Desulforapulum autotrophicum HRM2: one gene and its partner. The protein of the gene in region 1 binds, or shares a complex with, the protein of each later gene. Links are inferred from orthologs where the notes say so. Each region holds a gene or a part of one and is shown in the gene's direction. Other genes may lie near its edges.

Evidence for each region.
Region 2: the proteins of dnaG (region 1) and dnaB are in contact, whole or in part, in a crystal structure (PDB 2R6A), measured with the Geobacillus stearothermophilus proteins. The link is inferred for Desulforapulum autotrophicum HRM2 from one-to-one orthologs. Residues at the interface, in WP_049624496.1 of Geobacillus stearothermophilus: Lys456, Leu457, Leu458, Pro459, Ala460, Asn463, Ala464, Leu467, Leu535, Leu536, Ile537, Ala538, Gln544, Glu545, Asp548, Tyr549, His552; in WP_033016901.1 of Geobacillus stearothermophilus: Ser13, Glu15, Ala16, Gln18, Glu91, Leu92, Asp94, Ala95, Val96, Pro97, Thr98, Ala99, Ala100, Asn101, Tyr104, Tyr105, Ile108.

What each region holds. Positions count from the first base shown.
Region 1 is NC_012108.1:3,339,366-3,354,416, reverse strand. The notes cover bases 12,073-15,051. They hold dnaG (DNA primase), read left to right. Parts: upstream 12,073-12,647; coding sequence 12,648-14,456; downstream 14,457-15,051. Other genes in these bases: rpoD (RNA polymerase sigma factor RpoD), read left to right, coding at 14,483-15,051; hisB (imidazoleglycerol-phosphate dehydratase HisB), read left to right, coding at 12,073-12,566. Also shown: HRM2_RS14590 (DUF58 domain-containing protein), read left to right, coding at 1-19; HRM2_RS14585 (hypothetical protein), read left to right, coding at 20-562; HRM2_RS14580 (vWA domain-containing protein), read left to right, coding at 555-1,553; HRM2_RS14575 (VWA domain-containing protein), read left to right, coding at 1,562-3,358; HRM2_RS14570 (BatD family protein), read left to right, coding at 3,363-5,852; HRM2_RS14565 (dihydroorotate dehydrogenase), read left to right, coding at 5,966-6,874; HRM2_RS14560 (isochorismatase family protein), read left to right, coding at 6,897-7,436; HRM2_RS27725 (hypothetical protein), read left to right, coding at 7,853-7,993; HRM2_RS14555 (putative metalloprotease CJM1_0395 family protein), read right to left, coding at 8,052-8,705; HRM2_RS14550 (succinylglutamate desuccinylase/aspartoacylase family protein), read right to left, coding at 8,805-9,884; HRM2_RS14545 (RimK family alpha-L-glutamate ligase), read right to left, coding at 9,891-11,147; HRM2_RS14540 (ATP-dependent zinc protease family protein), read right to left, coding at 11,156-11,677; more of hisB, read left to right, coding at 11,979-12,072. UniProt on the Escherichia coli protein: RNA polymerase that catalyzes the synthesis of short RNA molecules used as primers for DNA polymerase during DNA replication.
Region 2 is NC_012108.1:2,109,800-2,125,659, reverse strand. The notes cover bases 6,766-9,752. They hold dnaB (replicative DNA helicase), read left to right. Parts: upstream 6,766-7,567; coding sequence 7,568-8,938; downstream 8,939-9,752. Other genes in these bases: hflX (GTPase HflX), read left to right, coding at 8,935-9,752; rplI (50S ribosomal protein L9), read left to right, coding at 7,036-7,491; HRM2_RS09285 (YybS family protein), read left to right, coding at 6,766-6,961. Outside these bases: HRM2_RS09320 (Do family serine endopeptidase), read right to left, coding at 1-739; HRM2_RS09315 (sensor histidine kinase), read right to left, coding at 818-2,248; HRM2_RS09310 (winged helix-turn-helix domain-containing protein), read right to left, coding at 2,217-2,903; HRM2_RS09305 (hypothetical protein), read left to right, coding at 2,992-3,237; HRM2_RS09300 (ABC-F family ATP-binding cassette domain-containing protein), read left to right, coding at 3,241-5,034; rpsF (30S ribosomal protein S6), read left to right, coding at 5,236-5,703; rpsR (30S ribosomal protein S18), read left to right, coding at 5,705-5,956; more of HRM2_RS09285, read left to right, coding at 5,987-6,765; more of hflX, read left to right, coding at 9,753-10,593; HRM2_RS09265 (hypothetical protein), read left to right, coding at 10,660-10,881; HRM2_RS09260 (FAD-binding oxidoreductase), read right to left, coding at 10,878-12,254; chromosomal replication initiator protein DnaA, read right to left, coding at 12,251-13,660; 4-hydroxythreonine-4-phosphate dehydrogenase PdxA, read left to right, coding at 14,234-15,256; excinuclease ABC subunit UvrA, read left to right, coding at 15,253-15,860. UniProt on the Escherichia coli protein: The main replicative DNA helicase, it participates in initiation and elongation during chromosome replication. Travels ahead of the DNA replisome, separating dsDNA into templates for DNA synthesis.

The sequences.
Region 1 (15,051 bases):
GGAAAGGCGGATAAGATAGATGCAGGATATCCATGATATCAGACCCCCGGTTCAGGTGGGGATGGACCCGTTTTTCCTGAAGGTTGCGCTGATTGCCCTGGCCTTGATGCTTCTGGTGTGTGTGGCCCTGTTGGTTTACCGATACCTCAGGCGAAAAAAGTCGGGACCCGGCACGAACCTGCTGATGCTTCCCATGCCCCTTCCTCCCCTGGAAACGGCCCTGAGCGAGTTGGGCTGCCTGGATGATCTCATGGTGACCCACCCAAGGTATTACTACTTCCGGCTTACTGAAATTATCAAACGGTTCATTGGCAAAGCGTTTAAAATCAAGGCTTTGGAGATGAACACCCAGGAGCTGACCTCAGCCCTCAGGGAGGTTGGTCTTGACAGGGGACTGTTCGCTGACACCCGGGAGTTCCTGCTCTGTGCAGATATGATTAAGTATGCAGGCCAGGTGCCTTCGTCCCCAATGATGAAGGGGCATCTTGCCTTTGTCAGAACCTTCGTCACCCGGGTTGGGGAAAAAAACGAGGAAACGACCGTGGAGGAAAAAGATGTTTAGGTTTGCCTCCCCGGGGTTTTTGTCCCTCATGCTCTTTGTCCCCCTGGTCATTGTGTTCCGTTCAAAACGATCAAACCCGGTCAGCATCAAAATATCAGATCTCTCCATGTTCAAGGAGTCGTTGACAACCCCTGCACTGATGGTTTCAAAGCTGCTGCCCCTGATCAAGTACTGTGCCCTTGTCCTTTTAATCATTGCCCTGGCGCGGCCCCAATGGGGTACCAGAAAGATGAACGTCAAGACAGAGGGAATAAACATCATACTGGCCCTGGATCTTTCCAAGAGCATGGCGGCCCTTGATTTCAAGCTGGACGGCGCCATTGTTAATCGACTTGATGCGGTTAAAAATGTTGTCAAGGATTTTATCATGAAACGCAGTGGTGACAGGATCGGCATGGTGGTGTTTGGGTCCGAGGCCTTTACCCAGATGCCCTTAACCCGGGATTACGATACCATTGCTTTTGTTCTGTCACGCCTTAAAATTGGTGCAGCAGGGCCGAGCACGGCCATTGGGGATGCCATGGGTATTTCCCTTAAACGCCTTGAAGACGTCAAGAGTAAATCCAACATCGTTATTCTGCTCACCGACGGCAAGAGCAACAGCGGTGAGATCACCCCGGGGGCCGCCGCTGACATTGCAAGAGAACGTGGAGTAAAGGTTTATACCATCGGGGTCGGGCAGCGGGGTAAGGCACCTTTTCTGGTGAATGATCCATTGTTTGGCCAGCGGTATGTCTACCAGATGGTGGACATGGACCATGAAGCTTTGAAGGAAATAGCCGACAAGACCGGGGGAGCTTTTTTTGCAGCGGCTGATACGGATTCTTTGAAAAAAATCTACGACATGATCGATTCCCTTGAAAAGACCGAGGTTGAGGTCAAAACCTTTGCTGAGTATGATGATCTCTACTTCTGGTTTGCAGGGGCCGGTCTGGCACTACTCTCTTGTTTTGTTGTTCTTTCAAATACTAGATTATTGAGGATTCCATAAAATTTAAGATGAAGCTTTCCAATCCCCATATGCTCTATCTTGTCTGGCTCGTTGTTTTGCTTGTCGGGGTCATGGTTTACGGCAACCTGAAAAGGGCCAGGATCCTGGCCCGGTTTGCTGCACCCAAAGCCCTTGAAACCATTGCCCCCGGCATAAACCCTGGAATTCGATGGGCCCGGATCGTTTTGATCACCCTTGTCCTTTTCTGCCTTGTGGGTGCCCTGAGCGGCCCCCTTGCGGGGTTCAGGTGGCAGACGGTTGAACAAAAGGGGGTTGACATCATGATCTGCCTTGACTGTTCCAGGAGCATGCTGGCCCAGGATATCAAGCCCACCCGGCTCGAACGGGCAAAGCGGGAGATCATTGATCTCATGGGGATGATCCAGTCCGACAGGGCAGGGCTTGTGGCCTTTGCCGGCCGAGCCATCCTTCAATGCCCCTTGACCCTTGACCACAGTGCCTTTAATCTTTTTTTGAACGCCCTTGAACCCGATTATCTTCCCGTGGGCGGAACGGATCTTGGCGGCGCCATTGAAACTGCCCTCAACGGGTTTGAAAAGGAGGTAGAGTCTGAAAAGGCCATTATTCTCATCACCGACGGGGAGAACACCACTGGTGATTCCATTGAAATGGCAAAAAAAGCGGCTGATCAGGGGGTTAAAATTTTCTGTATCGGTGTTGGCAGCCCGGAAGGGGCTCCGGTTCCAGACAGTGCCGGCGGGTTTAAAAAGGACCGGTCAGGCAAGATCATCATTTCACGGGTGGACGAGCCAGCCCTTAAAAAAATAGCTGCCATGACCCAGGGCGTTTATGTCCGTTCCGTTGCAGGGGACATGGATCTTGACCGGATCTACGATCAGGAGATTCTGGGAAGAATGGAAAAAAAGACCCTCAAGAGCGGCAGGCAAAAGGTGTGGGAGAACAGATTTCAATGGCTGCTCATCCCTGGGATTCTTCTGCTCATGATAGAAATGATGCTCGAAAACAACCGCAGGGGGATCTTTTTTTCGGCCGTTCTTGTTCCAGCCTTTTTTATCCTTAATTCCGGTGTCTGCCATGCCGATGCGTCAGCAAGCGTTAAAAACGGGATTAAAGCCTATGATGCAGGCGATTATGACCAGGCGGAAAAACATTTTATCGATGCCCAGCTGGATCGGCCGGACATGGCTGAACTTTATTACAATATCGGCGGGGCTGCCTATAAAAAGGGAGATTTTGATGCTGCTGTTAAAAATTTCACCCGGGCACGCCAGACCGATGACCCTGGCCTTAAACCCAAGGCTATTTACAATCTTGGCAATGCCCTGTATCGTTCAGGCAACCTGAAGGCCGCCATAAAGGCCTATGAGGAGCTTGTCTCCCTTTCACCGGAAGACAAGGAGGCCAGGGAGAATCTTGAATTTGTAAAGAAAAAACTTGAAGAGCAGCAGAACAAGGACCAGCAGAACAAGGACCAGCAGAACAGAGATCAACAGAACAAGGATCAGCAGAAAAAGGATCAGCAAAGCCAAGACCAGAAAAATAAGGATCAAAGGAACAAGGAACAGCAGAGTCAAGATCAACAGAACCAAGACCCGCAAGATCAGGGTCAGCAAGATCCGGGACAGAAGAAAGAACCTCCCAAGGATCAGGACCGCAAACCCGATGGTTCACCATCCCAGGAAAAAGGGCAGGTGAAAGAGGACCAAAGCCCTGGACAACAAGACATTCAATCCCGTGAACGGATGCTTAACCGTCTCAAGGATAAACCAGGACGGGCCATGATGCCGGCTTACGGCGGTGGCACGGTGACCAAGGACTGGTAAAAAAATGTTTCAAATAATTGCTCAAACCCAATATGGAATCAGGATTAAAAAGTTCGTTCTTTGTGTCCTATTGCTGGTGGCCATTCCGGCCCGGGTGTTCGGTTTTTCAGTCGAAGCCCAGGTTGATGCAAACCAGATCTCCCAGGATCGTTCCCTGACCCTCAACGTGATTGTCAAGGGCGGTGACGCCCTTGTGGATACTTCGGTTATCAAGGGGTTTAAAGTGGTGCCAAGGGGGACCAGTACCAGCGTGAGCATCATTAACGGAGCATATTCTAGGAGCGTGACCCATCAATACCTGCTCACGGCGGAACAGCCTGGCACCTTGACCATTCCTCCCCTGCCGGTGACCCTTGACGGGGAGATCGCCTACACCGATGAAATCCGGGTTGAGGTTGTCAAGGGCCAGGTGACCCAGACCGCTTCCAGGGATGTTTTTGCACGTTCAACCCTTTCGCGTACAACCCTGGTGCCCGGTCAGCAGGCAATTTATACTTTCAGACTCTACAGCGCCGTGCAGGTAGCAAATCCCCGTCTTGCCCATCCGGAGTTCAAGGGGTTTTCCGTCAAGCAGGCCCCTGACCAGGAAAGTTTTAACGAGACCGTGAACGGCCGTTCCTACACGGTCACGGAACTGACTTATGTCCTTGTTGCGGAAAAACCGGGAACCCTTGAAATCGAACCCTCAATTGTGACCTGTGACATACCGGTTGCCGGTCAGAACAGCCCGTTTAATGATCCATTTTTTGGTAATCGCCTCTTTTCCATGGGCCGCCATGAAACCCGGCGGTTTGCAACAGATTCGTTCCAGGTAACGGTCAAGCCCATGCCGGTTCCTGGAAAAGGGGTGAATTTTTCAGGGCTTGTGGGCCATTTCAGCCTTGGGGCCGGACTTGACCGCACATCTGTGCGAGCAGGGGATTCGGTCACCCTGACGGTGACAGTTTCTGGAACGGGAAACGTCATGGATGCCCCAATCCCGGTGGTGAACCTGCCCGACTCGTTCAAGGTTTACGAGGATGTTCCCCAGGAGAAAATCACCCTTACCCAGGAGGGATATAAGGGGGACAAGACATTTAAGCAGGCAATCGTTCCCGTGGCACCGGGAGAATTTTCCATTGAACCGGTTACGCTCACATATTTTAATATTGACACACAAGATTATGAGACCCTTTCAACCCCTGGATTTTCCCTTACCGTTGAGTCTGCTGCCCCAGGGGACACCCCTGTAACCCAGGCGTCCGCAAAAAAAGCCGAAGAAGAGGTTAAAAAACAGGCGGTTGAATTCATTGGCGACGATATCCTTGCCCTGAAGGAGGGAGCCGGGGTGCTCGTTGCCCAAAGATCCCTTTCTTTAAATCGCTTTGTCCTGCTTCTTGCACTGCCGCTTGTTTTACTGCTCGTTTTCCGGGTCGCAAATAATTTCTTCAAAAAAGAGGAATCCTTTGCCTCTCTCATGGAACGAAAGGCAAGGCAAGCTCTTAAAACCGCCGGGACAAAGAATTTGCCGGATCAAGACTTTCTTCGTAATCTTTATATGGCCCTGGTTGCAAAGGTGCGTTCCAGGGGCAAACTGCCTGGAGAGACCATAACTGCCGGGGAAATTTCACAGATCCTGTCAGGTGCAGGTTGCAATGACAGGCAGATACAAGCGGCCATAGCCATGCTCCACGACATTGAATCGGCCCGGTATGGTGGTGCGTTGTTTGATTCAAATCTGAAAAAAAATCTCCTCCAGCGGGTCAAACAACTTGCCCTTTGCATTGTCTGCCTGGGCTTTTTTGCTGCTGTGCCCGGGCCGGGCCGGGCCGATGATTCCGGGACCCTTTTTCTACAGGGGGTTAACCTGTATAAGGCCGGGCAGTTTCAAGAAGCAGCCGTCGCATTTGAAAAAGTTGCTGCCAATGGTATTAAAAATGGCCAGTTATACTACAATATCGGCAACGCCTGTTTAAAGGCAGGAGACCTTGGCCATGCCATCCTCTGGTATGAGCGGGCCGTGAAACTGACGCCCCGGGATCCGGACCTTAGATACAACCTTGACCATGCAAGGGGCCTTGTCACGGATGTTGCGCCAGAACGAAATATTGATATCCTGTCGCTCATTTTTTTCTGGGACAATTATCTGCCTATAGGAACGGTCGCCTATGGTGCTGTTTTTTTGTGGTTCTGTTTTGTTGTCCATATAGGGGTTCGCATGTTTCGGAGAAAAAGGGTGTTTACCCTTGTTGGTTCGATCCTTTGTGTTTTATCGGTTGTGGTCGTTGCAACGGCATTTTTTAACTATTATCACCAATATGCACAGTCCCAGGCCATCATCCTTGCCGATGGGGCCCCGGTACGATCAGGATATTCGGACGAGGCGACCGAACTTTTTATTCTCCACGCCGGAACAAAGGTGCGGGTGGAACGGGCAGAAAAGGCGTTTCTGAGAATTTCATTTTCAAAGGATAAGGTGGGCTGGGTTAAGGCCTCTTTGGCCGGCATTATATAGTGTTTGAACGAAAACTCACCCCTTTGCTGCGTTGTTTCACAAAGTTAGCAAATTATAAATCGGGCCTCACGTACTACAGTACGCTTCGGTAAGTTAGGGAAAAAAGGAATACAATGAATACAGGTGTCGACATCAATGGGGTTCAGCTTGAAAACCCTGTGATCACAGCCTCGGGGACATTTGGATATGGGGCAGAGTATAAGGATTTGATCGACCTTAATGCCCTTGGTGGCATTGTGGTAAAGGGAGTGTCGTTAAAGCCCTCCACGGGAAATCCCATGCCAAGGGTGGTTGAAACCCCGGGCGGTCTTTTAAACGCCGTGGGTCTTGAAAATGTGGGAATTGAAGGTTTTATCCGAGACAAACTCCCCTTTCTCCAGAAGCTCACCTGCCCCGTATTTGCCAACATCTACGGAAAAACCGCTGAAGAGTATGCACAGCTTGCCGCAATCATAGACAATCTTCCTGGAATAACAGGCGTTGAGGTAAATATCTCCTGCCCCAATGTTTCGGCCGGGGGCGCAGCCTTTGGTGTTGATCCAGAAGCTGCTCTGGAGGTGGTCCAGGGGGTCAGGCAATCAACCTCAAAGCATGTCATGGTAAAGCTCAGTCCCAATGTGACAGATATTACAACCATCGCCCTTGCCGTAGAAAGGGGCGGGGCTGACTCGATTTCCCTGATAAATACCTTGACCGGGCTTGCAATTGACGCTGAAACTGCAAGTCCCATGCTTGCAAATATAACGGGCGGGCTTTCAGGGCCTGCCATTAAACCTGTGGCCTTGAGAATGGTATGGCAGGTGGCAAAGGTGGTAAAGGTGCCGGTCATCGGTATCGGGGGGATCATGACGGCAAAAGATGCCCTGGAGTTTATCATTGCCGGAGCAACTGCCGTCCAGGTGGGAACGGCCACCCTGGCTGATCCCGACGCCCCGTTAAGAATCGTAAAGGGAATCAGACAATTCATGCAGAGAAAAAAGATTGCGCGACTTTCCCAGATCAGGGGAACGCTCAGGGTTTAACCGATAACCACAGGGGGATACCATGTTTGAAATTGATCGTACCGTTCTGCTGCTTATTGATGTCCAGGGCAGACTTGCCGAGATGATGTATGAAAGAAATGAACTTTTTACCAGCCTTAAAAATTTGTTAAAGGGGATGGAAATTCTTGATATTCCAGTGGTCTGGATGGAACAGCTGCCTGACAAGCTTGGCAGTACAACCCCTGAAATCGCGGAAATCATGGCGGGCAGTACCCCCATTGCAAAGCACAGCTTCAGCTGTCTTCTCAACCCTGAATTCACCCGGCGGTTTGAAACCCTCGGCCGCAACCAGGTGCTCCTCACTGGCATCGAGTCCCATATTTGCGTATACCAGACAGGGCGGGATCTCATTCAGAAAGGATGTGAGGTTCAGATCGTAACCGATTGCGTCTCTTCACGTACTAAAGCCAACAAGGATCTGGGCATCCAGCGTATCCGGGATGCAGGCGGTGTTGCAACCAGCTGTGAGATGATTCTTTTTGAGCTGATGAAGGAAGCCCAGGGTGAGGCATTCAAGAAAATTGTAAAGCTGATAAAATAACCGGCACGGCCGGAGCGAGGTATGACTCTGGCCTCAACGAATTTTGAAACACCTTCATTGATAATGCTTTGGTGAGTGTTTCATATAACCCACATGTCCTGGCGGACACAACGAAGCATGAAACACGATGATACAGGGCTGGCAATAGTACCATTCCGCCCTCTTTGGTTACCCTGACCGGAACGGTAAACGTCGGGGGGGTTTTTGCCCTTCCAGACTAAAGCGCAGGAACTGCGGGCTAAAGTCCTCAAACAGTCTGCGCTTCTTAACGCCTGGAAGGGCAAAAATCCTAACCCCTTTGGTTTACAATGTTCCGGTCAGGGAAACCAAAGAGGGCTCTAAAGTCGAGACTTTCACAATGATGTTTCGACAAGAGTTTCTTATAAACCCACATGTCCTGGCAGACACAACGAAGCATGAAACTCGACAGTAGTAGGCAGGCGGGAACGGGTGTTGCCCTGAACGGATTAAATGGCAACGGTGGACACGAGGTCCAAGGAGTTGCCATTTCCCTCGGAGCAGGCCATGGACGGCCTGCGAGAATAAGAGAAGGGTAACACCCGTTTCCGCCTGCCGGTCGAAACGAGTTTCATATAAAAAACGTCCGGCATCAGATCATGCGCTGATATTTATCCCTGTTCCCCTGGAAGGCGTTTCTGATGCCATGTTGGCATAGGCTGTTGCAGCGGTACCGGTGCCGTGGGCAGTTGCAGTGCCATCCTTTGCACTGGCGCTGCTCTGGGCCGTCACCAGGGCCATGATTTCAGCAGCTGCCTTTGCTGCAAGTGCTGTGGCACTGGCAGCAACTTTTCGATCCTGGGCCGATGGGGATGCCGGTGCCAGGGCTGCGGCCTTAATTCTTTGCATTTTTTGGGCTGTGGCCCTTGGATCGCCTGGAATGGCCGAGGTGTCGATGGAGACTTCGCCTGCAACGGCATAGTTTACGCCGTCTGGACCCCGTTGGTATTCGAGCTTTGCCCCTGAGGTGATATATTGGCCACCTGCTGCAATGTGGGCCATTTCATGGGCTCTAACCTCGGTATCTGCTTTCTTTAATTCCTGGATGAGCTTTAGATCCCTTTCCGTAAGGGCTTGGGTGCTGGCTGGTGATGTTTCCCCGGATTGGGATTGCTGTTCTTCCTGTTCCCTGCTGGCGGAGGAAGCAGGGGTGGCACCCTCTGCTGACTTTTCTCCCCCCATGGAAGAGGGCGGAAAAGATTGAACAAAACCATTTGTGGGAACGCCCTGGGAAGGGGTAATGGCTGCCATGGTTCAACTCCTGAAACCGGATAAATAAACAATACCCATAATATTAGGATAATATAAGAGGGGTAACCTTTTTTTCAAGGGAAAAAAAGGAATAGCTTTTTATTCCATGGGTGGTTCCACAACCAGAACGCTGGATGCAAGCTCTTCAGACACCCGCTGTTCAAGACCGTCGTCTTCCAGCCTGATCCGTCGAAGTTCAGACGGTTTGGACCCCCTGGGAAGCTGACCCAGGTTGCAGATGGGCTCTCCCGGGCTGATGGCCGGCAGGCTTGTCATGCCCATCACAACCGAGTTAAACGGGGCATGAACAGTCTCTTGTTCCTGGCCAAGAATGGTCGTGTTGGTAGCAAGGGGTGCCCCCTTTTCGATGATGTCGCCGGGCTTTACGTGGAACTGCAAAAAACCACCCTGCTCGGCTCGTATCCATTTTGATTTGTTGATAATTATCTGATAATCGGGGGATTCAAGATTTCCGTCGGTCATGTCCAGGCTTCGAAGGACATTTTTTATGCCCCGCACGATTGTTTCTACAATGCCTGGTTCAACCTTGAGCACCTCGCCGCCCTCCATGATAATGGTCGGGCATCCGGCAAGGCAGGCCTCCCTGCGAAACGATCCCCGGGGACCCTTTGTGTTGAGGATGATTTCAGTACCAAAGGCTTTGGCAAGCTTTTTAACCGGGGCCTGGGTCAGGTCACCCCTGACGTTGGGATAGTTTGTGCGCCGGGTTGAGGCCGTGTGCAGGTCAATGCCGTAATCGCATCTGGACACAATCTCTTCAAAAATAGTGCTTGCCAGGCGGCTTGCAAGGCTTCCCTTGGGGGACCCTGGAAACGACCGGTTTAAATCCCGACGATCCGGCAGATACCTTGAATGGCGGTCAAAGGCCAGCAGGTTGAGCACCGGAACAAGGATCAGGGCACCCCGGTCCAGGTGGAAACTTTCGTCCTGGATCAGGTGGCGAACGGCACCGGTGCCGTTGATTTCATCCCCGTGCAGGGCTGCGGTGACAAAAACTACCGGGCCGTCTTTTTCAGCACGCCGAATGTGTATGGGGATCTCAACGGGCAGGCCGGTGTAGCTTTCGCTCATGGCAAGGGTGACGTTGTGGGCGGAACCCGGAAGGATCTGTGTGTCAAACCATTGGTCAATGGATCTTTTATTTTGCGAAAGTGTCATGGTCGGTTAGTCTTCCTCTGCTTCCTGTGGAAAAATGGAGGGAGGGGTTGATTTCCCCTCTTTGAAAACTTCGTCAGCCACGGGTAAAACCGGCAGATCCTTGACCTTTGGACGGCGTTTGCGGCGGACCTTTGCCGGAATAAGATCCCGCATCAGGTCAAGCTTGCCAAAGCACAGGAGCCGGTCACCGGCCTGGAGTTGGCGATTGGATCGGGGGTTTGGAATGACGGTAGTTCCCCGGTAACGGGTCAGAACGGTGATGTCCTTGTCCCGGAGTCGGGATTCCTGGATGGTTTTGCCGATGTATTCCGAGCCCACGGGGATGTAAATTTCTGCTACCCCATACCCCTGGCTTACGGTGAGGCGCTGGCGAAGGTCTATTTCGGGAAAATCGATCTGGGCTGCAATATAGTCGATAATGGCGCCTGCAATGTCAAGCTGGGTGCATGCTTCAATGCCCTCAAGCCCGGGAGAAGAATTTACCTCCACCACCTGGGGGCCGTTTTTGCCCTCGAGCAGGTCAACGCCGGCCACTTTCAGGCCCATGATCTGGGCTGCCCGGACGGCGGTTTCGCGGTACAGGGCATCCAGAATGACAGGTTCGGTAAGCCCGCCCCTGTGAACGTTGCTGCGGAATTCCTGGCCCTGGGCAACGCGGCGCATGGCACCCACCACCTGATTGCCCACCACAAAGGCCCTGATATCCCTTCCCTTGCTTTCGGCGACAAATTTCTGGATCAACACGCTCTGTTTCTGGCTCTGGAGCAGCTCAATGATGGCTTCGGCAGATGAAACCGATTCTGCCAGAAGCACGCCGATCCCCTGGGTCCCCTCTATGAGCTTGATAATTACCGGGGCGCCGCCCACCCTTTCGATTGCCGGAAGTACATCTTTTTTGTCCCGGACAAAGGTGGTTTGGGGGATGCCTATGTGGTGTCGACTCAGGATCTGGAGGCTGCGCAGTTTGTCCCTGGAGTTTGAGATGCTGGCCGATGAATTGGCGCAGAAAACATCCATCTGCTCAAACTGGCGGACGACTGCTGTACCGAAATAGGTGATGGATGAGCCAATCCTTGGCAGCACCGCATCGTAGGAAGAGAGACGTTTCTGGCGAAAATAAAGGTCGGGCTTTCCCTGCTCAAGGTCAATGGCGAACTTGAGGGTGTTGAGCACCTTGACCTGGTGTCCCCGTTGTTCGGCCGCTTCCGTGAGGCGACGGGTGCTGTAACATTTGGGGCTGCACGATAGAATTGCAAGTTTCATATGGTTCCTTAAGATATCTGTCCAGTTTTTTTTTGTTTTGTTTCCGGACAAGGGCGTTTTTTAAAGGTGGTTTTGGCCTTTTTGGGGGGCTTTCCGCCGTAGTAGGATCTGCCCGCATCAACAAGGAAGCGGCTTCGAAACGCCTCCCGGCCAAGCAGCATGCGAAATCCCATGTTACAGCGGTTGGCAAGGGTGAGTTCCACGGGCCAGGTGACACCGAGCAATTCCACATTGGTCACAATGACAGGTCGCAACTGTGCAATACCGCTTGAGCTGCGAACGGATCTTACCTCGAGCACCCTGGCCGTAACTTCCACACGCCTGTCTGTTTTGTTCTGGGTGGGAATTACCGTGAACCGCACCCAGTCTGCACCATCCTGTTCAAATATTTCAAGATGCAAGGCGTGCAAGGATGACGATCGTGCGCCCGTATCCACTTTGGCCTTGATCCGTTTGATGCCAAGATCTGGCAGGCCTACCCACTCTCTCCAACCAATGACGGATAACCCTGGTTTTTTTTGTTTCACCATTCCCGTTATCGGGTTTTCTTTTTTTCCCGTTTAGCTTCTTTCTTTTCCTTGGCCGTTTTCTGGGGTTTTTTCTTTACCGCTTTTTTTGTATCTTCTGATTTTGACATGGGAAGTTCTCCTTGGGGTGAGTGATGAAAAAAGGGCAGAGAGCACTGCCGCGATCAAGCAAACGGTCATAAAATTATTGACACCAGGTGGGTGATGATTGTATAATTTAAAAATCCGCACTTAAACTGACAGAACTCTTTATTGGAACCAATTACATATAACAGCAACCGGGAATATGCAAGGCTAATTTTATATGGAACGAGCAGCTACAATAGACCGCAGGACAAACGAGACAGAGATTGAGGCAGGGTTTCAGATTGACGGATCTGGCAAAGCCGACGTTGCAACGGGCATTGGGTTTTTTGACCATATGCTCACTCTTTTCACCGTGCACGGTTTTTTTGACCTGACCCTCCGGGCCCGGGGGGACCTTGAGGTTGATTTCCACCACACGGTTGAAGATGTTGGGATTGTTCTGGGTCAGGCCCTATCCCGGGCCCTGGGGAAAAGAGAGGGTATCTGCAGATATGGTCAGGGGGCTGTTCCCATGGATGAGGCCTTTTCACGGGTGAATGTGGATCTTTCCAATCGGCCCTTTCTTGTGTACCATCTTCCGTCAACCATCCGTTCCCAGGGCCCCTTTGACGCCTATCTTGCCAGGGAATTTTTCAGGGCCTTCAGCGTCCATGGGGGATTGAATCTTCACATCAATGTTGACTATGGTGAAAATGAACATCATATACTGGAGTCGATCTTCAAGGCCCTTGGACGGGCTTTGAATGTGGCTTGCAAACGCCATGAAGGGTTTATCGGAACCCTTTCAAGCAAGGGACTTCTCTGATTCTGTGTTGACATTTGGTTGTCAGTTATTAGATTGATAGTTTCATAAATTGAATACCCGGTTGGAGCCACCCTTTTTTAAATGTTAATTCCCCAGGAGAAAATTTCAGAGATCATAAACGCCTCTGATATTGTTGAGGTCATATCTGAAGTTGTACTCCTGAAAAAGTCGGGTAGAAACTATTTTGGACTGTGTCCGTTCCATTCTGAAAAGAGTCCGTCGTTTTCCGTGAGCCCGGAAAAACAGATTTTTCACTGTTTCGGGTGTAGTGCCGGCGGAAATGTGTTCTCCTTTTTAATGCGGCACCACGGAATTTCCTTTCCAGAGGCAGTCAAGATGGCTGCCGCTCGGTATAACATTGTGGTGGAAATGGGATCTGTCGACCCTGAAAGAAAACGGCGGATTGCCCTTAAAGAGGAATTGCTGAGGCTCAATACCGCTGTGATGAAGCATTATAAGGTGCTTCTTACGGACAGTCCCGGTGCCCAGGGGGCAAGAAACTATTTGAGGGACAGGGGAATCACCCCTGAAACCATTGATACCTTTTCCCTTGGCTATGCAGAGGATCGCTGGGATGATATGGTTCGGTTTTTCAGACACCTCAAGCTGGGGCGAAACCTGGCCGAACAGTCCGGGTTAGTCCTTGAAAGGGCATCTGACAGGGGGGGTAAAAAGGGGTATTATGATCGGTTCCGAAACAGGATTGTTTTTCCCATAGTGGATACGAACATGCAGGTGGCAGGCTTTGGAGGTCGGGTCATGGATGATTCCATGCCAAAATATTTAAACTCTCCTGAGACACCTGTTTACAGCAAGGGGCAGATTCTTTACGGGCTTCATCTTGCAAAGCAGTATTGCAGACAGGTAGATTGTGTTTATATTGTAGAAGGATATTTCGATTTTTTGTCGCTTTTTCAGAACGGAATAAAGAACACGGTGGCAAGCCTTGGCACGGCATTGACGGTTGATCATGTCAGACGGCTTAAAGGCTTTGCCACCCGGGCGGTTCTTGTGTTTGACTCGGACAACGCAGGTATTAATGCGGCAAAAAGATGCGTTTCAACCTTTGCCGCAGAAGGTGTTGATGTAAGAATCCTGGTGCTTCCCAAGGGACATGACCCGGATTCCTTTGTCAACTCAGAAGGTGCAGATGCCTTTAAACGGGCTGCAGACCAGGCCATGTCTGTGATGGATTTCTTGACAGATACGGCCATGAAGAAACATGGTTCTTCCGTTGAGGGTCGGATTGCCGTTCTTGAAGAGATGAAACTGCCCCTTGCCCGGATTGAGGATAGTGCGGCAAGATCCCTGTATGTGAGGGGGCTTGCCGAACAGCTCGGGATTGATGAATCAGCCGTTCTTGAGCGGGTACGCAATGTGGTTTCAACCCAGGGGGGAGGGCAACCCGTGTCCCTGCCTGGCAATGGTGATTTATCTGACCCGGATGATTCAGGCGAAACACTTGAATCTTATAGAAGGGAAGAGCAGATGCTTGCCATGATTATTCAACACCCCGAGGTAGGGCGTGAAGCCTTAAATCAGGGCGTGCTGGACCATTTCTACTGTGAACGGTTCCGGCGGATTGGCAGAATTGTTGCGGAACAAGATGGAAACGAAGGGATGATGGCGGCCGATCTGATGGCTGCCATGGCAGATGATCAGGATCGACAGCTTGTGGCCTCCCTTGCCATGATGGACGGTGGCCTGGAAGGCGATGTTCTGGAAAAAGCTGTTTTTTTAATGAAAAGAATTGTCAAGGTGAGGGTTAAAACAGAAAACACCCTGGCAAACCAGATAAGAAGAGCGGAACAGGGCGGTGATTCCCGGCTTCCTTTTGAACTTTTAAAAAAGCGTCAAAAAGAAATCCGGAAATTGCATGGTTATGAATAATAAAAAGCCTTTTGGAGGCATTTTTTATGGCAGCAGAATCGGTTGAAACACAGGAGAATAAAGCTGTTTCTAAGGAAGTACTAAAGAAACTGATTGAACGGGGAAAAAAAGAGGGTTCTCTCTCCTATGCCGAAATAAATGAGGCCATTTCGGAAAATTTGAAATCTTCGGATCAGATTGATGATATAATGGTGAAGTTCAAGCAGCTTGGAATTGATCTGATCGACACGGACAAGGGGGAAAAGCCTAAGAAGAAAAAAGTGAAAAAGGTTGTTAAGTCGGCTCGTCTGAATGATGGTGCTGATGACGGCGATGATGATTCCGAGGCCCCTCCTGGCAAAAAATCCAAGTTTGGCAAGGCAACGGCCGCCGACATGGAATTCGGAACGGTTACCGACCCTGTCAAGATGTATCTCAGGGAGATGGGGATGGTGACGCTTCTCAGCCGTGAGGGTGAGATCGAGATTGCAAAAAAGATCGAGGTGGGTGAAAGGGAGGTTCTCAAAGGACTCCTGGCAAGTCCCATTGCCGTTGATCATCTTCTCTCCCTTGGTGGGCGCATGGAGGCCCAGCAAAACCGGCCTGAGGATAGCAG
Region 2 (15,860 bases), 1.2 Mb from region 1 along the record:
GGCCCGATGCCACGATGGCCGTATTGATGCCCACCACTTCACCCTCAAGATTAAGCAACGGCCCGCCGCTGTTGCCAGGGTTGATCGAAGCGTCAGTCTGGATAAAATCATCATAGGGTCCTGACCCGATAATACGACCCTTGGCGCTCACGATTCCGGCCGTAACGGTCTGCTCAAGGCCAAAGGGACTCCCAATGGCAACCACCCAGGTTCCCACTTCAAGGACATCGGAATCCCCCAGTTCAAGGTAATCGAGCCCTTTGACATCTATCTTGATCAGGGCAAGGTCAGTCTTGGAGTCTGTGCCCACCATCTTTGCATCATACTCCTTATCATCATAAAGCTTCACCTTGATTTCATCGGCCTCGGCCACCACATGATTGTTGGTTACGATGTAGCCGTCACTGCTGATGATAAAACCTGAGCCAAGGCTCTGCTGACGATAATCCTTCTGGGGCTGCTGGCGAAGAAAGGGTTCGAAAAATTCCCGGAACGGGTCTTTGTCGCCAAAGGGCTGGCCATAAAAATGCTTAAACACCCGGCCGCCCTCCTTTGTGACCTTGACCGTTCTGATGTTGACAACAGCGGGCTTTGCATGTTTAGCAAGTTCACTGAAACTTTCTGGCACCATGACCACGGACTTACCCAAAGCCGCCGTTGCCGGAATTGATACAAACGCCACCATGGCAAGGGCTGCGGCAGAGAGAAAAAAAAGACGAATTTTCCTGTTTAGATTCATTATTAGCTCCTTTCCCGGACGTGCCGGAATTTAAAATAATCAGTACTGGGCATAACTATAATGCATAACACCTGACTGTTAAGTGACCGGAACATTATCTTTTGGTAATCTTAGAGAGAAAACGCTGCCTTTGCCTAAGACGCTCTCCACGCAAAGGTCGCCCCCGTGCCCCCGGGCAATGGCACGCGCAAGACAAAGCCCGAGCCCTGCGCCTGATTCACTCCTTGAGGGATCAACCCTGAAAAACCTGTCAAAGATTCGCTCAATGTCTGAGACTGCTATGCCTTTACCCGTGTCATGGACCTGAATCTCGACCCTGCCCCCCCCGGCGTCGACCACTTCAACCCACACCCTTCCCCCACAAGGGGTATATTTAAGGGCGTTGTCAATAAGATTGGTCAGGGCACGCTGAATCATCCCCCTGTCCACCCTGGCAACAACAGGCGCTGGGACAGTACACTTGAGCAGAATATCTTTATCCTCGGCAACCGCATCAAACAGATCGCACGCCTCGTGGACAAGTCCTGAAAGATCAACGGGTTCAAATCTGAATTCTCCTTGGCCGGCTTCGGCCCTGGATATCACCAGCATGGTGTTGATCATGGACAAAAGCCGGTCCACCTCTTCAATGGTCGAAGCGGCCATGGATTCAAAGGCCCCGGAATCCTTATTGCCCACAAGGGTGAGCTCGGCAAGCCCCCGGATACGGGTAAGCGGACTTTTAAGGTCATGGGCGATGTTGTCCCCCATCTCCCGAATGTTTGCCACAAGACCTGCTATCCTGTCCAGCATGGTGTTAAAAGTCTTGGCCAGAAGGTCCAATTCGTCCTGGCTGCCCGTCACCGGGACCCTGGCTTCAAGGTTGGTTCCTGAAATTCTCTGGGCCGTGAGCGTAACCGCCCCCACCCCTGCCAGGGCTTTTTGGGACAAAAACCATCCACACACGGCGGAAATAAGGACAACAAGGGTCATGGCAACAAAAAAGACCCGCTTAAAGGCCTTTAAAAAATGGGAATAGGTTTCCATGGCAAGTCCGGTCTGGAGAATTACTCCGGGCCCTGACAGATGGTAGAGCACCCGTATTTCCTGGGCATCAGGTCCGGCCCGAACGGTCTCGAATACATTTTTTTGACCCATGACCAGCTTCTGAAGCGCCTCTTTTCCCACCTGAATTTCCTTCCAGTATCCCATGTGGGACGAGGCAAACACCTCGCCATTGGCGTAGAGGAGCCTGAAAAAGATCTTTTTCTCGCCTGCCGCCCTGGCCTCAAGAATGGCAAGTTTTTTTACACCACTGATCCCCTGGACATCAAGAACGGCGGAAAATCGGCCGGCCTTATCAACAAGATCCAGGTCAAGCCTTGTCAGAATAGTGTGTGCCACAAGAAAATAAAAAAGAACAAACACAAGGCATGAGGAGACAGAGAAAATGCCTGCATACCAGAGGGTCAGCCTGAAGGCAATGGTTCTGAAAAGATTAGGCAGGCTTTTCGCGCAGCGCCAGGACATATCCGGCCCCCCTTACCGTGTGGATCAGCTTTGGGTGAAATCCCTTGTCGATCTTGTCCCTCAGGCGGCACACCCTTGCCTCCACCACATTGGTCATGGGATCAAAGTTGTAGTTCCAGACATGCTCCATGATCATGGTTTTTGACACCACCCTCTCCTGGTTTCTCATGAGATATTCAAGAAGAGAAAACTCCAGGGGCTGGAGCTCCACCACCCTGCCATCCCGGCGCACCTCCCTTTTCATCAAATCCATGACCAGTTCCCCATAACTAAGGGTTGTCGGGTCAACAACACCGCCGGCCCTTCTGATCAAGGCCTGAATTCTTGCCAGAAGTTCAGAAAAGGCAAAGGGTTTAGTAAGATAATCATCAGCCCCGGCTTCTAACCCCCTTACCCTGTCGTCCACCCGGTCCCTTGCGCTCAGAACAATCACAGGGGTGTTGAATCCCCTGGCCCTGAGTGTCTTGATCAGGGAAATTCCGTCAAGGCATGGCAGCATCACATCAACCACAATCAGGTCGTTCTCTTCAAAACAGGCCATGTGAAGCCCATCCTGACCATTGACTGCATGGTCAACGGCAAATCCAGCAGCACTAAGCCCCTTTATGACAAAATCTGCAATTTTGACATCATCCTCCACCAGTAAGAGTCTCATACGCTCCCCGTATTGCTTTAAAATAGAAAAAGAAGTATAGTATGTCAAAAAAAACAACCAATGACAACTACGAGGCATTCAGCTTTTCATGAAATATTACTGGTGGCCCCTCCAGACAGGACTTGTTCTGCTCTCCCTGTTTTTCCTGATCTTTGGCGTGGACCTTCTCATGGGAGCTTACTCTCTGAAAGATCCATTCAGCTTTATCATGACCTTTTTTGCCGCATGCCTGATCATTCTCATCAGCCTTACCCTGTTTGCAGGATTCATCATCCGCATGGTAGGGGTTTACAAACAGCTAAAAAACAACACTATAAAAGAGACGAAACGATAAACCATGACACTTGTTTTCAGCTATCGATCCATTTTCAAGTCCTATGGAGATCAACCGGTTTTTGACAATCTGACCATCAACATTGAAGACACCGAACGCCTGGGTCTCATCGGCGGTAACGGCTCTGGAAAGTCAACCCTCCTGGAACTCATTGCCGACAGGGACACCCCGGAGAAAGGGGAGCGTTACCTGAATAAAAACACCCACCTTGTCTACCTTGCCCAGCAGGACGAGCTTGATCCGGACAAGACCATCCAGCAAACCCTTGAGGATGGCCTGGCAGGGGAAAATATCCACGGCCAGGAGCGATACCGCCGCGTAAAAAAAATGATCGGGGTTGGCGGTTTCACAGACCCATCACAAAAATGCAGCGCTCTTTCCGGTGGCTGGCAGAAACGCCTGACCATCACCAGAGCCCTTGGCCTTGACCCTGACCTTTTTCTCCTGGATGAACCCACCAACCACCTTGACATCAGCGGCGTCCTCTGGCTTGAATCCATACTCAAAAACCCCAGCTTTGCCTTTGTTGTGGTCAGCCATGACCGTGCATTCCTCGAGTCCGTGTGCACGAATATCACAGAGCTTGGCCGATGCTATCCCCAGGGACAGATCAGCGTCAAGGGTGGGTACAACACCTTTGAACAGGAGCGGACCCGGATTCTTGCCACCCAGCTCAAACAGGAGGAGGTCCTTACCAACCGCATGCGGAGGGAAACCGAGTGGCTCAGGCAGGGTGCAAAGGCGAGATCCACCAAGGCGCGCTACCGAATCGACCAGGCAGACAAGCTTGGCAGCGAACTTGCCGATGTGAAGCTCCGGAATCGGCAGACCACCCGCATTGACATGGATTTTAATGGAACCAACCGAAAGACCCGGCGACTGCTCACCTGCCAGGGAATTGAAAAATCCCTGGGCGGAAAGCAACTTTTTTCAGATATCACCCTTGAGCTTGTTCCAGGAACAAGGCTTGGACTTGTGGGTGACAACGGGTGTGGAAAAACCTCATTGATGAACATCCTTGAGGGAACACTTGCCCCGGACAAGGGCGAGGTTAAACGGGCCGATCAGCTCAAGGTTGCCGTATTTGACCAGAACAGATCACGCCTTGACCCGGAGATGACCCTTAAACAGGCCCTGAGCCCGGCTGGAGAGGCCGTTATATACAGGGGACAAAGCATCCACGTGGTCTCGTGGGCAAAACGCTTTCTCTTTACTGCGGACCAGCTCACCCTGCCCGTTGGCAGGCTTTCAGGAGGCGAAAAGGCAAGAATCCTCATGGCCGAAATCATGCTGACTCCGGCCGACCTTCTTCTCCTTGACGAGCCCACAAACGACCTTGACATCCCCGCCCTTGAGGTCCTTGAACAAAGCCTTGTGGAATTTCCCGGGGCCATTGTCCTTGTCTCCCATGACCGGTTTCTCCTGGATCGGGTGGCAACGGGCATCCTCTTCTTTGACGGCAAGGGAAACGCCACAGCCCACGCAGACCAATCCCAATGCCTGGCAAAGAAAACTACTCCCAAAAAAAAGAAAAAGACGACCCGGACCTCCGGCAAAAAAGAGACCCCTTCTGCCAAATTCTCCTACAAGGACAAATTTGAGCTCGAACAGATCGAACCTCAGATCCTGGCTGCTGAAGCCCAGGTGGCAACCCTTGAGGACGCCATGGCAGATGTCACAGTCATGTCAGACCCAGACGAACTTGCAAGGGTGTGCACCGAGCTTCAAAAGGCCCACAGCCAGGTCGAGCAACTCTATGCCCGTTGGGAAGAACTCGAGGCGCTCAAGGCACTCTAATGAATGCCCACTCCCAAAATTTGGGTGTTGACCATTAAGGGGATCAATGCTATATATTTATCCTTTTATCGGGGTATATTTTTAATTTATCCCCACAGGGCGCAGGGGACTGATCGTGAATCCGTCTTTCCATTGCGCTATTTTTAATCCTTGCTCCGATGGGAACAACCGTCGGGGCTGAAATCCGAGAGGAAACAGAGTATGAGAATGTATGAAACCATTTTTATCACTGATCCCGATCTTCAAGATGAAGTTCGGAACACCCTGTTTGACAGATTCAAAGGAATCCTTGAGCAGGAAGGTGGGATTCTGGCCAATTTTGATGACTGGGGAAACAAGAAACTTGCCTACGAAATCGCCAAGAAACCCCGGGGTCACTATGTCTGCATGACCTACGGCGGAACAGGCACCCTTGTGACCGAGCTTGAGCGTAACTTCAGGCTTGACGATAAGATCCTGAAATACATGACGATCCTCCTTGAAAAGGACATTGATCCAGAGGCACTCAAACTTCAGATTGATGCCGAAGCTGCGGCAAAATCCGAAGCCGATGCCGCCAAAGCCGAGGCCGATGCTGCCCGGGTCGAAGCCGAGGCCAAGAAAGCTGAAACAGATGAGACCGATGAAACTGTAGACGCTGAAACCCCAGAGAATGAGGAGGAAAATTAGGATGGCCTTTCAGAAAAAGAACCCAAAAAAAAGATTTTTCCAGCGTCGTAAAGTGTGTCGGTTCTGCGCCGACTCCACCCTTGAGATCAGCTACAAGGATGCCAAGGCCCTTCGATCCTTTATCACTGAAAGGGGCAAGATCATTCCCCGGAGAATCACCGGCACCTGCGCCAAGCACCAGCGGGTTCTGTCAAGCGCAATTAAACAGGCAAGAACCATTGCCCTTTTGCCCTATGTTGGAAAACTGAGTTAGGACCTGCAACGGTCCCCAGCGGAGAGAATATTGACCCGTCTACGAGCAATACAACCGGTGGTACGAGACGTCATGACAGGGATATCCATCTGCCTTGTCATCTTCTGCACAACCATCTACCTGCCGCTGCTCGGCTTCTTCCTTGCCCTGGTTCTTCCCATGCCCATCACCTTTTACAGGCTCAAGCTTGGCAGGAACCTCGGCGCCATGATAATGGCAATAGTCTGTGCTGTTATCGCCGGTGTCACAGGAGGATCGCCCCTGGACGTGTTCTTTTTCGGCTCTCTGCTACTTACCGGTTTTTTCCTTGGGGAATTTATCGAAATGCATGTTTCAATTGAGCGAACCGGGTTTTACACCTGCCTTACCTCAATGGGAACCAGCCTTGTCGTTTTTTTCCTCTACACCCTTACAACAGACCAGGGGATGTTCCAGCTGGTGTCGGACTATGTGGGTGCCAACCTCAAGATGACCCTAAGCCTCTACTCAGGCATGGGGATTCCCCAGGAGAGCATCGACCTTGTCTCAAAATCCATGGATACCATTCACTATGTCATGACCCGGATCATGCCGGCTCTTTTTTCCGTCATGATCATGATGGTTGTGTGGGTGAACACCCTTTTCATCAAAAAGATTCTGCTGAAAAAGGGACTCCATGTTTCCCAGCTGGACGGACTCAACCGGTGGAGAGCACCGGAAAAACTCGTGTGGCCGGTCATCTTCTTTATTCTGCTGTTGCTGGTTCCAATACCCACGACAGCCCTTAAGATCATGGGTCTGAACTGTATTCTTGTAATTATGCCCATCTACTTTTTCCAGGGCATTGCCGTTGTCTCGTTTGTGTTCGAAAAACGACGCTTTCCTGGAATGCTGAGGGTTTTCATCTACAGCATCATCGCCATTCAACAAATTTTTTTATTTGTGATTGTGGGACTTGGCTTTTTTGACACATGGATAGATTTTAGAAAACTTGGTGCAATGGGTGAGGGAAAAGAGCAAAACTAAAACAGACCCGAATTCAAACAGATCAGAAATAAGTTCCAACCTGACGTCAGGTTGAACCTTTATCGGAGGTTGAAATGAAAGTAATACTAAAAGAAACAATCGACACGCTCGGCATTGTCGGTACAGAGTGGGATGTGGCACCCGGATATGCCCGCAACTACCTTTTCCCCCAGGGAAAGGCCATTGAGGCAACCCCCCAAAACCGCAAAATTATCCAGCAGGCAAAGGCCAAGTTTGATCTTCAGATTGCAAAAGAGAGAAAACTTGCCCAGGAGATGGCAGAACGGCTCAAGAATGTTGAGTGCACGATCAAAGCCAAGGTCCACGAGGAGTTCAGGCTCTATGGATCCATCACCTCCCATGACATCAAGGATGCCCTTAACGCCCAGAACATCATCCTTGAACGCCGGACTATTCTTCTGCCCGAGCCCATCCGGGAAACCGGTGAGTACAAGGTCCCCATCCGGCTTTACAAGGATGTTGAACCTGAAATAACCGTCAAGGTTGTGCCCGAAGAAAAGACCCAGTAGCATAATTGCCACGCTTGGGATAATCCGCCGCCATGGCGGATTATCCCAAACCCACAAAGGTAATGCCTTTCCCGATATGAAAGAAACGCCCCACAAAGACCCCCTGCTCACCAAGGTTCCTCCCCACGACATTGACGCGGAAGAGGCGTTGCTCAGCGCCGTCCTCATTGACAATGAAAACCTTTTTGATGTGATTGACCTCTTAAAGCCTGAAGATTTCTATAAAAAGGCCCACAAGCGAATCTTCAACGCCATACTCGAACTATTTTCAAAGGATGAGCCCGCAGATCTTGTCACTGTGGCCACACGCCTCAAGGAAAAGGACGAACTCGAATCTTCAGGCGGTGCAGCACTGCTTGCATCCATTGCCGATTCGGCTCCCATGGCCGTCAATGCGGTTCACTACGCAAAGATTATCAAAGGCAAATCCTCCCTCAGAGCCATGATCTCCAGTGCATCGGCGATCATCGAGCGATGCCTCAAGGACCGGGGCGATTTTGAGGACATCATCGATTTTGCAGAAAACCAGGTGTTTAAAATTTCCGAATCAAAGGGGGGCCAGGCGTTTTCATCCCTTGGCCAGCTCATTGACATGAACATCGACACCCTGGAAGAACGCCAGGGATCGTCGGGTGGACTTTCAGGGCTATCCACCGGGTATTCACGGCTTGATTCCCTGACCTCCGGCCTTCAAAAATCCGACCTCATCATCCTTGCGGCACGACCCAGTATGGGCAAGACCGCCTTTGCCCTGAACATTGCCAGAAACGTAGCCGTTGAAGAACGGGTGCCCGTGGCCGTGTTTTCCCTTGAGATGTCAAAGGATCAGCTGTCCATGCGGCTGTTGACCTCTGAATCAAGGATAGACTCCAACCGCCTGAGGACCGGATTCATCAGCCAGGAAGATTGGCAGAATGCCACCGATGCCGCAGGCATCCTCAACGAGGTACCCATCTTCATCGATGACACCCCCAACATTTCGTCCCTGGAGATCCGGGCCAAATGCCGGCGACTCAAGATGGAAAAGGGTCTCGGCCTTGTGATCATTGACTATCTCCAGCTCATGAAGGCCCCGTTCCACTCGGACAGAAGGGACCTTGAGATTGCTGAAATTTCAAGGAACCTGAAGGCCCTGGCCAAGGAGCTTGAAATTCCAGTGATCGCCCTTTCCCAGCTCAATCGAATGCTCGAACAACGGGCCGAAAAACGACCGCTCATGTCCGACCTTCGTGAGTCCGGCGCCCTGGAGCAGGATGCAGACATCATCGCCTTTATCTACCGGGACGAGGTGTACAACAAAGAAGAAAACAACCCCAACCGGGGCAAGGCTGAAATCATCATTGCCAAGAACCGAAACGGCTCCATTGGAACGGCCCATATGGCATTCATCGGTGCTTATACCCGTTTTGAGGAACTTGCCAGAGAGTCCTATCAGGGATACGAATGAAAAAAATCTTTGGTTCCACCACCGGCCTTTCCGCCCACCAGATCAAGGCTCTTGAGAATCTCTACCTGTTCAACACAACACCGGAAGACCTTATCTCCAGGGATCAGCTTGATGCCCTGATTGCCGTATCAACGGATATCCGCCGCCAGGTCGGTGTTCTCATTGCAAGGAACGGCAAAACCGTCCATGTCATTGCCGGAGAACCCCACAGGATCGTTATCCCTGACACCCCGGACTTTAGAACCCTTCCCGGCCGTCTCAAGGGGTTAAGGTGCATCCATACCCATCTGAATGAGACGGACCTCACCCGGGACGACCTCACCGATCTTGCACTGTTGCGCCTTGACTTCATGGCCGCGGTCTCAATTTTCACCCCCAAGGGTATTGGCAAGACAGATCAAAACCGGACACCGCCCATCACCATTTATTCCAGCCACATTCTTCCAGGAGACGGAGATGAGCCCTGTGCACCCATGGCGCCCCTTTCAAAGGACGATCTCAACATTGGCTGCCTGGAAAGAATCCTGGCCATCGAAGACGAGCTTGCCAGGCAGGACGCAAGCTACACCGTGGAAACAGGCGAAGAAAAGGCCCTGTTGATCAACATCTTCACCGACCAGGTGAAAGATGCCGTGGCCTCCCTTGACGAACTCAAGGAACTTTGTCGCTCCTCGAACATAAAGGTGCTGGATACGGCCCTTCAACGACGAAAAAAAATTGATCCTAAATTTGTGGTGGGACGGGGAAAACTTGCCGACCTTGTCATCCGTGCCCTTCAAAAACATGCCACAATGCTGGTCTTTGACAGGGAGCTCAACCCCTCCCAGATTCGGTCCATCACCGACTTTGTAGAGATGAAGGTTATTGACAGGACCCAGCTCATCCTTGACATTTTTGCCCGACGGGCCAAAAGCCGGGAGGGCAAACTCCAGGTGGAGCTTGCCCAGATGAAGTACCTCCTGCCCAGACTTGCCACCAAGAACACAGCCATGTCAAGACTCACCGGCGGTATCGGCGGCAGGGGACCAGGGGAAACCAAGCTTGAGATCAATCGCAGGAGAGTAAGGGATAGAATCACTCGACTGTCCAAGGATATCTCGAAAATCAGAAAGCAGCGCTCCCAGCAGCGCTCCCAGAGAAACCGCAGGGGCATTCCCGTGATCTCCATTGTCGGCTATACCAATGCAGGGAAATCAACCCTTCTTAACACCCTGACCAAGAGCGAGATCATTGCCGAAAACCGTTTGTTTGCAACCCTGGACCCCTCATCAAGGCGACTGAGGTTTCCAAAGGATCTCGAGGTGATCATCACCGATACCGTGGGGTTTATCCAGGACCTTCCCGAGGAACTCATGGAAGCATTCCATGCCACCCTGGAGGAGCTTGAGGATGCCGATATTCTCCTCCACGTGGTTGACATCAGCAACCCGAGGTACGAGCAACAGATGGGTTCGGTTGAACGTATTCTAAAGGAACTCGGCCTTGAAAAAACGCCTGTCCTGTACGTGTTCAACAAACAGGACAAAATAGCGCTTGCCGACTTTGACAACCCCTGGCTTTTAAACCAGGGGTCCCTTGTCTCGGCTACACGTCCCGAGACCTTGAAACCCCTTGTGAGCCGACTTGAATCCATGATCAGGCAACAAACAGGTTGACCACCTTCCCTGGATTGATTATATTACCCACCAACCTTACATCAAACAATGAAGATGGAATACAAAATGAAATTTATTGATACGGATGATATTCTGGTAGACGATTCAACAATTGACGACTCAAGGGACGATCTTGAGTGTTTCGGGGAGTTCAGCCGGGACGATAAGATATGCACCAATTACTGCTCTTGCTCCATCCGATGTGCCATTGAACAGAGCCAGAACCCAAAGGTAGACATTTTTGATCATATTCTGACCCTTGACTTTTTTCCAGCCAGGATGCACTAGAAAATCTTCCCGGGATTCAACAGATTCCCGGGATCAAAGACCTGTTTTATTCCCCGCATGATCTCTATTTCCGTCGGCCCTACCTCCTTTAAAAGGTAAGGTTTCTTTGTAATGCCAACCCCGTGTTCACCGGTGATGGTTCCGCCCAGACTAAGGGTTGCGTCAAAAAGCGCGTCCACAGCTGCCTCAGCCCTTTTGAGCTGATCCTTGTCCCTTTTGTCATACATGATGTTGCAGTGGATATTCCCGTCTCCGGCATGACCAAAGCTGACAACGGTAAGGCCTGAGCTCTTTTTGATGGACTCAATTTTTGCCACCATATCGGGAATCCGGTTGATGGGAACAACAATATCTTCATTGATCTTGTTGGGCGCTATTTTAAACATGGCAGGAGACAGCGCCTTCCTGGCCTTCCAGAGCTCAGCCGCCTCTTCAGGGGTCCCGGCCACAACAACGGCGGACGCCCCCTGTTTGTGGCAATAGGCTTCGACCTTCCGGGCATCAACCTCAACGGTTTCCCGGGAGCCGTCCACCTCAATGATGAGAATCGCCTCAACGGTACCGGGAAGGTCAAGCTTGACATCCTTTCTAACACAGTCGATGGATGCCCGGTCTAAAAATTCCACACACCTTGGCACCACAGATTCCCGGATAATGCCCGACACGGTTTCAGCGGCCTTTTTGATGCTGTCAAATACAACGGCCATGGTTTTAACCGCCTCGGGAAGGGGAATAAGCCGCAGGGTAACGGCCGTGACAACGGCAAGGGTGCCTTCAGAGCCCACGATGAGGCGGGTGAGGTCATAACCTGCCACCCCCTTGGCCGTTTTAACACCGGTGTGGATAATCCGGCCCGACGGCAGAACGGCCTCAAGCCCCAGGACATAATCCCGGGTCACACCATACTTAACGGCCTTGGGACCACCGGCGCATTCGCCGATATTTCCACCAATGGTGCAAAACGAAGCGCTTGCAGGATCCGGCGGATAGAACAATCCCCGCTGTTCAACGGCCCGGTGCAGATCACCGGTGACAACCCCCGGCTCCACCCTGGCAATGAGATTTTCAGTATCAATTTCAAGAATACGGTTCATCCTGCCCATGGCCATGACGATACCGCCGCCCATGGGCAGGGTGCCTCCGGTCATGCCAGAGCCGCTTCCCCGTGGAGTTACGCATACCTTATAGCTGCTGGCGATCTCAAGTATCTTTGACACCTCCAGGGTAGCTGCGGGAAAAACGACGATATCCGGGACAACTGATCGCCCCGTTGCATCAAACGAATGACAGACAAGCTCTTCAGGCTCCCGGGTAATCCTTTGCTTTCCTGTTACCTTTTCAATGGCTTTATACAGGGAGTCAAGGTCTGTCATAGGGCTTTTCCAGATTCAATCTTTCGACACAGATAATTCATCTGCTCGGTAAACCCACCCTGCTGCTTGAGCTTCTTTTCCACGGCATTTATCGAGTAAATGGCCGTGGCATGGTAGCGGTTAAAACTTCTGCCAATGGTCTTCAAGGGCTGGTCTGTATATTTTCTGGCAAGGAAGATGGCCATCTGCCGGGGTTTGACCACAGTTTGTTTCCTTGAGGTGGAGACCAGCTCTTTTTCGGAAAGGCTGAACTCGCTGCACACCAGTTTTTTGATCACATCAACGGTGATGTTCTTTTTGTTCCTGGAGATGGTTGACAGTACGCCCCTGGCAAGGTTGATATCAATCTTTTCACCCAGGAGGGCGCTTTTTCTGGCCACCCCCATGAGGCCGCTCTCAAGCTGGCGGACATTGTCACAAAGCTCCTGGGCAAGGTACTCGGTAACATCGTTGGGAATGACAAACCCGTCATATTTTGATTTGTTCTTAAGGATCTTCACCCGGGTCTTGAAATTTGGGGGGTCAATCTTTGTGACCATGCCAAGGGTGAGCCTTGATTTAAGCTGTTCGTTCATCTTTGGAATGTCGTCGGGAAGATAGCAACCGCTGAAGATGATCTTTTTCTCAGCATCCATGAGATAATCCAGGGTCATGGCAAGCTCCTTCTGGGTGGCGTCCTTGCCGGAAAGAAAATGCACATCTTCAAGGATCAGCACATCGCATTTCCTCCGATACTTTTCCTTGAAACCGTTGATGGTGTTATTTTTAATCGACGAGACCATTTCATTGGTAAAATCCTCGGCCGTCACGTAGTAGACCTTGTCAGAGAATCCCTGGGAAATCACATGGTGACCCACAGCCTGGGAAAGATGGCTCTTGCCAAGCCCTGTATCCGACAAAAGATAGATGGCACCGTTGTTCACCGACGAGGTCTGGGCCAGGGACAGGGCCGCAGAATAGGCAAAATCGGAATTATCCCCCACCACAAACCGATCAAAGGTATACCCCTTTTTGAGCATCCTGCCGCTGTCCGATCTGATGTTCAACCCCGGGAGTGCCATCTGCATGGGTCGGCTGGGGCGCCGCGGAAAGCTTAATAATGGCGTTTCACACTCTCCACCATTTACAGGCTGGGTTGCAGCCTTGGAGGCCTTCTTTTTAACGCCCTTGGTTTCGACCATCAGGTCAATTTTTATCTGGCCCAGGCCCAGTTTTGTAAACTGTGCCTCAATCCCTGCAAGGTAATTCTCCTTGATACGCTTTTTTGAAAATGAATTGGGACATGACAATGTCACTTCATTGCTGCCTGACGCCTGATACCCCATGGGTTGAATCCACATTCGATAGCTATGGTCCGGCAAAGAATGTTTCATCTCTGATTTTACTCGTTCCCAGTATTGCTCCATGGAATTTTATATCTCTCTTTTTACGCCTGATGGCTAACATTTCACCCGGAAAGTGTGTATTCACGGGTTATTAGACCAATATCGAATTTTAAGGTTAATCGGAATGAAACTCTTTGTATTTCATCTGCCCCCCCAAGTCAAATCGGATAATCCTTTGTTAGGGAAATATTAGTTTCTGATTCACACCAAGGCATTACCCACTGATTTTACAGACTTTATTTTCGTGAAACATTTTTTTTAGCTTTAATTACAGCAACTTCCCCAATGGGCTCATTTTTCATGTAATAATCATAGTTTCGGCAAGTACCACCCCCTTTTAAAAAAATAGTTTCCTTTAAATTACTCCTGTTTTCTATTCATAGCTTCTGTTTTTATTATTTCAGCCCTATTCTACCAAAGGGTATGATTTTTCAATGGTTTCACAATATCCATCCCGTTGAACCTGTTCCAGGGTATGTTTTTGGATTTTTTGTTTACACAGATTCCAGCCGGTAGTATGATTTATTTTTAATTTTCAGTAAAACAGCTCATTATTTCCGGCAACCTGCAAGACATCCAAAGGAGCACTTTTCCATGACTGACAACCGTCCTGTTATCGGCATCACAATGGGGGACCCCGTGGGTATCGGGCCGGAAATCATTGTTTCCGCCCTTGATGATCCATTCGTTTACACTGTTTGCCGTCCCCTTGTGCTTGGTGATGAAGGCGTGATGGAAAGGGCCATTGACCTGAAATCCGCCCGAATGGATGTCCACACAACCGACACCCCGGCAGGCGGAAAATATTGCCACGGTACCATGGATATTGTACCCTTGTCCCGACTTGATGCTGCGACCCTTCTGGCCGGACACCCCACCCCTGGCACCGGAAAGGCAATGATCGACTACATCACCACGGGCGTGGATCTTGCCATGGACGGGAAAATTCAGGCCATTGCCACCTGTCCCATCACCAAAACCGCCATGAAGCTTGCCGGATCAAAATTCCACGGTCATACCGAACTTATTGCAGACAGGACCCACACTCCAAGGGTGGCCATGATGATGGCCGGTGACCGACTCCGTGTGGTCCTTGTGACCATCCATATCCCCCTGTGTGAAGTTTCCGCAAGGCTGAACCAGGCTGAGATCCTGGCAACCATCAGCCTCACCTCAGAGACCCTGAAAACCAAATTCGGCATCCCTGAACCCAGGATTGCCGTGGCAGGCCTCAATCCCCATGGCGGCGAGGACGGCATGTTCGGCAGCGAAGAACTGGAAATTATTGCCCCGGCCGTTGAACAGGCAAGATCCAAAGGGATAACGGTGTCTGGCCCTTTTCCGCCGGATACCCTGTTTTTCAATGCCGCCAACCACAAATTTGATGCGGTCGTCTGCATGTACCACGACCAGGGCCTCATTCCTTTTAAAATGATCCACTTCAGCGATGGGGTAAACACCACCCTGGGACTGCCCATCATCCGAACGTCGGTTGACCACGGCACGGCCTACGACATTGCCTGGCGAGGAACTGCTGACCCGTCAAGCCTTATTGCCGCAATCAAAATGGCCGCCCTCCAGGCCACAATCACCGGTGCGAACCGTATCAACCGATGACAGCAGACAAAATAATCATCCGGGGCGCCCGGGAACATAACCTCAAGAACATTAATGTGGAGATCCCGAGAAACCGGTTGGTCACCATTACCGGCCTTTCCGGGTCCGGCAAATCAACCCTTGCCTTTGACACCCTCTATGCCGAAGGCCAGCGTCGGTATGTGGAGTCGCTCTCCACCTATGCCCGCCAGTTCCTGGGCCAGATGGAAAAGCCCGATGTGGATTTCATCGACGGCCTCTCGCCGGCCATCTCCATCGAACAGAAAACAGCAAGCCACAATCCACGATCCACCGTTGGCACGGTGACTGAGATATACGACTACCTGCGCCTTTTGTTTGCCAGGGTGGGGACCCCCTATTGCCACAAATGCGGCCTTGCCATCACTGCCATGACCATCGACCAGATGGTTGACCGGGTCATGGCCCTTACTGAACGGTCAAAGATCATCATCCTTGCCCCCCTGGTCTCCGATCAGAAAGGAACCCATGAACGAACGCTGAAACAGCTCAAGAAAGAGGGATATGCCCGGGTCAGAATCAACGGGGTGATCCATGGCACCGACGACTTACCCCAGCTCAAAAAGACTGCTAAGCACAAGCTTGA